2 regions of the Spartinivicinus marinus genome follow, and region 1 is predicted to be linked to the other one. Evidence: predicted binding sites of a transcription regulator. Region 1 holds the regulator's gene; the other holds the start of a gene.
What was found. Region 1 encodes LexA, which represses DNA repair genes until DNA is damaged. Its sites were predicted from a motif close to TACTGTNTANNTANACAGTA; they were not measured.
Positions count from the first base shown of each region.

Region 2: the regulator LexA is predicted to act here: its motif matches at 1,880-1,899, upstream of recN (DNA repair protein RecN).

Region 1 covers NZ_JAPJZK010000001.1:5,411,445-5,415,444, forward strand. The annotation lists gene OQE68_RS24240 (SulA-like leucine-rich domain-containing protein) at 1-449, opposite strand, end outside; gene lexA (transcriptional repressor LexA) at 893-1,489, opposite strand; gene OQE68_RS24250 (TetR/AcrR family transcriptional regulator) at 1,879-2,535, shown strand; gene OQE68_RS24255 (L,D-transpeptidase) at 2,605-3,093, shown strand; gene nagZ (beta-N-acetylhexosaminidase) at 3,080-4,000, shown strand, end outside.
Region 2 covers NZ_JAPJZK010000001.1:3,791,930-3,795,929, forward strand. The annotation lists gene fur (ferric iron uptake transcriptional regulator) at 1-2, shown strand, start outside; gene recN (DNA repair protein RecN) at 105-1,787, opposite strand; gene grpE (nucleotide exchange factor GrpE) at 2,077-2,715, shown strand; gene dnaK (molecular chaperone DnaK) at 2,862-4,000, shown strand, end outside.

The DNA.
Region 1 (4,000 bases):
CTTATATTAATTACATGACAGTTACCTTCTTGTGCTGCAATATCTAAAGCCGCTAAGGTTGTCTCATCTAGCTCTGGTAGCCAACTGACGACAGTATGACTTTTACCAAGAGTGAGTGCCTGTAACGTCAAATCTTTTATAGAGCTTTCATTGCTGGCAGTAAGAAATAAGACCTGTTTATTATTAATATAGGCATCTTGAAGCCACTTTAAGGTCATGTTGCGATATTGTTTGGAACACACGACGGTTAACCAGCGTTGTTTTTCATGATGGCTCAACTGTGCCAGCATGGGTGGAATAAATGATGTCAGTGGAATACGGGCTGAGGATAAAATAATTTCTGTAATATGCGTAAAGCCATTGTGGTCTGTCGATAAAGGGAAGTGATGGGGTTGATTTGGCGTGCTATGGTTGGGTTTTGAATCATTGTCACTGCCATTAAACTCCATGGGTATATTTCCTATTTTATTGTTAAACGAATGACTTTAAAAGAAGGGCGTCAAGTGATGAGCGACAGCAGCATTCTTTATAAAATAAATAAAGATTGTTACTGCAAGTCATACAGTAACAGACTTGTCTCGTCTTTGATGGTAGTTAGCGACGATAACAACGTCTAAAAAGTCATTCGAAAAGAATATTGTCATGTTCGTTAGTTACAGCTGCAGTGTATCACTGACAAAAAATCCATATCTTTGGCCTAATTCACTGTATTTACCATCTTGAGGGTAGATAGTGGATCAGAGTTGATAAAAAGATGTAAAACTGCAAATTAAGTCGCTTTTTTAAGAAAAGGTAGTAGCTATTAGATAATTAATTTCCCCTTGGGTAATTTGGGGCATATATAGATGGCTACCCAGGGGACTAAGTTAAAATTTCAGCTTTCGTGTAAAGGTTAGTGTCTAATCACCCCGACACTGATTCCTTCGATAGTAAAATTCTCGCTATGTAAGTTCACTTCGATAGTATTGAAATTACTATTTTCTGGATGCAATAAAACAACTTCTCCTTTTCGCTCAAATCGCTTAACGGTTACTTCATCATCAATTCTAGCAACGACGATTTGACCATTATGTACATCAGTTGTTTTGTGAACGGCTAGTAAATCACCATCGAGAATGCCACAATCCTTCATGCTCATGCCTTTAACTGTTAAAAAGTAATCAGCACGAGGTTTAAAAAAACTACCTGGTATCTGGCAGTAGTTGTCTATGTTTTGTTCGGCTAAAATGGGGAAACCAGCTGCTACCTGGCCTACTACAGGAATACCTTGTTGGGCGTCAGGGGGAATGCGAATACCTCGGGAGGTACCGGCAATAATTTCGATAGCACCTTTACGAGCAAGGGCTTTGAGGTGTTCTTCGGCAGCATTGACAGAACGAAATCCTAGTTGTCGAGCAATTTCGGCTCGAGTGGGAGGAAAGCCGGTTTCTTCAATATGGTCTTTAATAAATTGAAAAATTTCCGCCTGGCGAGCAGTTAATTTAGCCATTGAGATGGCTCCTTATACCTATTTGAATACTTGCTATTTTAATAAAATAACGGCTTTTTATAGCGGCTGTGGTTTTATACAGTTACTGTGATTATATCCAGTTTGGACTGACCTTCAACTGTTTTCAACTATTTCAGTCTTTTTTACGTGGTGTTTCCTTACTTAGCAGACGTTAATTTTACTTGCAGGAAAAAGTAAAGCCTGCTTGACTTGTATACGTATTAAACGTATGTTCAAAACGTTTGAAGATTACAACAGGCGGCTAATATAAAGCGAACATTTTATTAGTTGGCTTGCTGCTTGTATCTAAACTCAATTGGTCCTTAGCTTCCATGGGCACTCAAAATGGCCCAGAGAATCAAGGCTTTTTTAAGAAATGTTAATTGGCTATGGCGCAATCAGAAACTGTTGAACGAATACTAGATGCTGCAGAAGCGTTATTTGCAGAAAAGGGCTTTGCTGAAACATCTCTGCGGACGATTACCAGTAAAGCAGGTGTTAACTTGGCAGCAGTTAATTACCATTTTGGTTCTAAAAAAGCATTGATTCAGGCCGTGTTTGCCCGGTTCCTAGAACCATTTTGCAAAAAACTTACCATTAGGCTCAACGAATTTGAAGCATCATTAGCAGCCCAGAAACCGACACCTGAGCAGCTACTCAATTTGCTATTTCAACAGATATTATCTGTTGAAGCACGAGGAAAGAATGATCTTTCCGTATTTATGCGATTGTTGGGATTAGCATTTAGCCAGTCTCAAGGGCATTTGCGAAAATACCTTGAACAAGTCTATGGTGATGTATTTCGGCGCTTTGTGAGTTTAGTGGTGCAGGCGTCACCTGATTTACCGCCAGTAGAAATTTTCTGGCGGGTGAACTTTATGGTGGGATCTGTCGCATTTACCATGTCTGGTTTAGATGCGTTAAGAGACATTGCTGAAAGTGAGTATCATGAGCATACATCAGTTCCTGCAGTCATGAAGCGGCTAGTGCCCTTTTTAGCGCATGGCATGAAGGCTGAGTTGCCTGCAGCCAATCTAGAGGTTTAGTTAACTGCGCATAGATTAGTTAATATGTGGCTAGCTAAGGTATGACGCGTTAATGGGTAGCTAGTGAATATGCGTAAGCCTGTTATTTATGTCTCTATTGCTGAGCAAACACTTAGAGTATGCGATGGCGATCGGTTAATTACTCGGTACTCAGTGTCTACTGCTGCCAAAGGGGCTGGTCAGTGTCAAGGGAGTTATCAAACACCCTTGGGGCGACATATCATTCGAGCCAAAGTAGGGGGCAATTGCCCTCTAAATGCTGTCTTTGTAGGGCGACGTTTTACTGGTGAAATATATAACGAGACACTGGCCAGGCAATTTCCTAATCGTGATTGGATCTTGACTCGCATTTTATGGTTAAGTGGCCAGGAACCTGGTGTTAACCGGTTAGGAGAAGTCGACTCCATGCGACGTTATATTTATATTCACGGCACGCCTGATAGTGAGCCAATGGGAATTCCAGCCTCTCACGGGTGTATTCGTATGCGAAATGATGAGGTTGTGGAGCTGTTCAGTAGCGTGCCCGTCTATACCCAGGTAATCATTGAAAACGAGTAGTCGCAATCTATTGGTTAATCCTATGTCAGGTAATGTCATTGTAGATTTAGCAGGAACGACAATAACAGACGACGAGAGTCGGCTATTAGCGCAGCCTGCTGTTGCGGGAGTGATTTTATTTGCCCGTAATGTTGTTGATCGCCAGCAAGTGATACAACTGGTGCAGTCGATTAGAGCGGTACGGCAAGATTTATTAATTACCGTTGATCAAGAAGGTGGAAGGGTGCAGCGTCTAGTAACGGGCTACACTCAGTTACCCGCCCCCTGTCGGTTAGGTGAACTGTATCAATATGAACCTGAGCAAGCCAGCCAGTTAGCAGAAGACTTAGGATGGTTAATGGCCAGTGAGGTGATTGCATCAGGTATTGATTTAAGTTTTGCACCTGTATTGGATTTAGGCTTGCCCATTAGTCAAGTGATAGGCTCTCGTGCCTTTGCAGAGCAGCCCGAAATTGTTGCGACTTTAGCTCATCGTTATTGCTTAGGTATGAAGCAAGCGGGTATGGCGACCGTTGGTAAACATTTTCCAGGGCATGGCAGTGTGGCTGCTGATACTCATCATTCGATTGCTTGTGACGATCGCCCTTTTGCTGCGATTAAACAGGCGGATCTGCTGCCTTTTAATAGCTTAATTAAACAGCAGTTGTTAGATGGTATGATGCCAGCACATGTTTTATACCCACAAGTAGCGGCAGAGCCCGCTGGGTTTTCTCGTTATTGGTTGCAAGCGGTGTTGAGAGAATCATTAGGTTTTTCGGGAGTCATTTTTAGTGATGACTTAACGATGCACGCTGCTAGTCAGGCAGGTGATTATCCCTCACGTGCGGTACAAGCACTAAACGCAGGATGTCAGTTATTATTGGTTTGTAATAATCCCGAAGGGGCGCAGGCCGTTGTCTCTGCATTA
Region 2 (4,000 bases), 1.6 Mb from region 1:
AATAAAATAGAGTAAGCTTGTGTAAATGATTAAAAGCCGATGTAAGTCGGCTTTTTAAATTGTGTTAAAGAACTAGTGTGGCAAATATTAATAATATTTTTAAATTAGCTTGTTTGTGCGTTAAGTAGCATTTCTTCTGCGTAAGCTAGGGTTTGATCTGTTAGTTTTACCCCGCCTAGTAGTCGAGCAATTTCAGATACTTTCCCGGTAGGGGTTAGAGCTTCAATTTGAGTAAATGTTGTATTATTTTTTATTGCTTTTTTTACATTGAAATGATGATGGCCTTGTGAAGCTACTTGAGGTAGATGGGTAACACACAACACTTGTCCTTGATTGCCAATTTGGCGCAATAATGAGCCAACCACTTCGGCGGTACCTCCACTAATCCCCACGTCAACCTCATCAAAAATGAGTGTTGGGGTTGTACTGGTTTGCGCTGTGACTACCTGAATAGCAAGACTAATTCTGGATAATTCACCTCCGGAAGCAACTTTTTGAATGGGCCTTAATGATTGCCCCGGATTGGCTGTTACTAAAAACTCAATGCTATCCAGGCCTGAGGGTAATGGTTTGGCGCTGGATATTGCGTCTATTTTTACCTCAAATTGACCTTGAGGCATACCTAAACGATTGATTTCTGATGTAACGGCCTTGCTCAGTTTATTTGCAGCTAGCTGCCTTTTTTTAGAGAGTTTTACTGCCAGCTGAAAATATTCATCAGCTAACTGTTTGGTTGTCGTTTCCAGTTCAGCGATTAACTCATCAGAGGCTGCTAAATGATTTAATTCATTTTCTAATTGCTGTTGCAATGCGACAAGTTCAGTGGGGTGAGTGCGATGTTTGCGAGCAATATCGTATATGCAGCTCAGTCGATGCTCTATTTCTTGTAAATGCTGTGGATCGGCTTGTGACTGATGAATGGCTTGTTGCAAAGAAGACTCTGCTTCCTCAACTTGAATTTGGGCATTGATTAATAGTTGTTGTGCTTCTAATAATTGTGGGTTGTCAGTGTTTAAACTGGAAAGCACTTGTAGTGAATGATTAAGTAATTGCAATAAATTGGTCGATTCACTTTCGCTACAAATATCTATCACTTGTTGGCAGTTTTGTTGTAAAGCGTCAATATTGCTTAATAGTTTTTGTTCTTTTTCTAAGGCGCCTACTTCTCCTTCATGTAACTCAAGAGAGGTTAATTCGCTAAGCTGATAGTCGAGTAGTTGTTGCTTGGCCTGCTGCTCTTCGGACTGACGTGTAATAATCTCAAGTTGCTGGGTTTTTCGCTGCCATTTTTTATAGGTGGTAACAAGTTGCTGATAAAGATGTGTAAGCTGGCCATACTCATCTAATAGCTGGCGATGACAGTCTTTTTTGAGTAGAGAGTGATGTGCATGCTGGCCATGAATTTCCAGCAATAAACTGCCAAGCTCTCGTAAGTCTTGTAGTGGGGATGGGCTGCCATTAATGTAGCTGCGTGATCGCCCTTCACGGCTGATTACTCGACGTAAAATGCACTCATTTTCGTACTCACTTTCAAGCTGTTTGGTTTTTAGCCAGGTTTGCGCTTCAACGCAGTTGCTCAACTCAAATGTGGCAAGAATTTCTGCTTTAGCAGCGCCGTTGCGAACTACAGTTGAATCGGCACGCTCCCCTAAAGCCAAACTTAAGGCATCAAGCATGATAGATTTCCCAGCTCCTGTTTCACCGGTAATTGCAGTCATGCCTGTGGGAATATCAATTTCTAGCTGATCGACAATGGTAAAGTTTTTTATTACGAGTTGGGTCAGCATGTATATAGCCCTCTTAGCTAATAAAAGCTATATCTCTTAAAAGCCAAGCTTTTGCTTGGCTGAAAGACATAAGCGCTTATCAAAAAATCGCTAACTGTTTATTTTTACAGTATATACGTTTATACAGGTATTTGTGTCAAGTCATGTGATGATTTTTTTGGAAGAAAAATGTGGCAAAAAAAGAAGCTAGTACTTGGTTGAAACCTAAACCTTTAACCCCATATAGCACCAGTAAGAGGTTTTAGGGCATAAAACTTATGCGAATGATTACTTTTGAGGAGGACCTGGGATGAGTGAAGAGAAGTCAGTACCGAATGAGCAAGAAGAGGTTGCTAGCAATGATCAAGTTGATACTCAGCAAGCTGAAGAGCTAGGTGCCGGTTCTGATGAAATAAGCTCTTTAGATGAACAGGCCCAGGATGCAGCTTCTCTTGAAGCATTACAGCAGCAGTTAGGTACTGCGCTGGCAGAAGCTAATGAAGCAAAAGAGCATGTCTTACGTGCGCAGGCTGAAATGCAAAATGTACAGCGAAGAGCAAAACAGGATGTTGAAAAAGCACATAAATTTGCCTTGGATAAATTTTCAAATGAGTTGTTACCAGTTGTTGATAGTTTAGAGCGAGCACTAGAAACGGCAACACCCACTGGAGAAGAAGCCAGCAAAGCAATGCATGAGGGTATCGAGCTAACCCTGAAGATGTTTTTGGACGTTCTTAAGAAATTTAATATTGAGCAGCTTGATCCTGTTGGGGAGCCTTTTGACCCTCAATTCCATGAGGCAATGGCTATGCAAGAGAGCCAAGATGCAGAGCCTGGCACAGTGTTGGCTGCTATTCAAAAAGGCTACACCTTAAATGGCCGCTTAGTTCGCCCTGCAATGGTTGTTGTGTCTAAAGCAAGTGCAACAAAAATTGATGAAAAAGCTTGAAATTAACTAAATAGCACACATATTCAAAAGCAAGATTTAGTGGTTATCACTGGCAAAGTTACCCAACCTGCAAACAGCGATAATCGAGTTAACGCTAGAGTATTTCATGTCTCTGCTGGTTGGATGGCAGAGAGGGGAGAGTTGAAATGGGCAAAATAATTGGTATTGATTTAGGAACTACAAACTCTTGTGTCGCCATTATGGATGGTGATCCAAAAGTTATCGAAAATGCTGAAGGTGCGCGCACAACCCCTTCTATTATTGCATTTACTGATGAAGGTGAAACGCTGGTAGGGCAGCCTGCAAAGCGTCAGGCGGTTACTAACCCGGATAGTACTTTATTTGCAATTAAGCGTCTTATAGGCCGTCGCTTTAAAGATGATGTCGTTCAGAAAGACATTAAAATGGTGCCTTATAAAATTGTAGAGGCTGATAACGGTGACGCTTGGGTTGAAGTAAAAGGTGATAAGAAAGCACCACCACAAATTTCTGCTGAAGTTTTGAAAAAGATGAAGAAAACAGCAGAGGACTATTTAGGTGAAACGGTAACAGAGGCAGTTATCACCGTTCCTGCATACTTTAATGACTCTCAGCGTCAAGCGACTAAAGACGCAGGTCGTATTGCTGGCTTAGAAGTAAAGCGAATTATTAATGAGCCAACTGCTGCTGCGCTGGCTTATGGCTTAGATAAAAAACGTGGTGACTCCACTATTGCTGTATATGACCTAGGTGGCGGTACATTTGACGTTTCTATTATCGAAATTGCAGAGGTAGATGGTGAGCATCAATTTGAAGTGTTATCAACTAATGGTGACACTTTCTTGGGTGGTGAAGATTTTGACTTACGCTTGATCGACTACCTGGCTGATGAGTTCAAAAAAGAGTCTGGTATTGACTTGCACAATGACCCATTGGCTTTGCAGCGCCTAAAAGAAGCTGCAGAAAAAGCTAAAATTGAGCTTTCTTCTAGCCAGCAAACTGATGTCAATTTACCTTACATTACTGCAGATGCCTCAGGACCGAAGCACCTTAATGTAAAAGTAACTCGTGCTAAATTAGAGTCTTTGGTTGAAGAGTTGGTAGAAAGGTCAATTGAGCCATGCCGCATTGCTTTAAAAGATGCTGACTTAGATATCTCTGAAATTAATGAAGTTATCTTAGTGGGTGGTCAAACCCGGATGCCGTTGGTTCAAGAGAAGGTCAAAGCATTCTTTGGTAAAGAAGCACGTAAAGATGTAAACCCGGATGAGGCAGTTGCCATGGGTGCTGCTATTCAGGCTGCTGT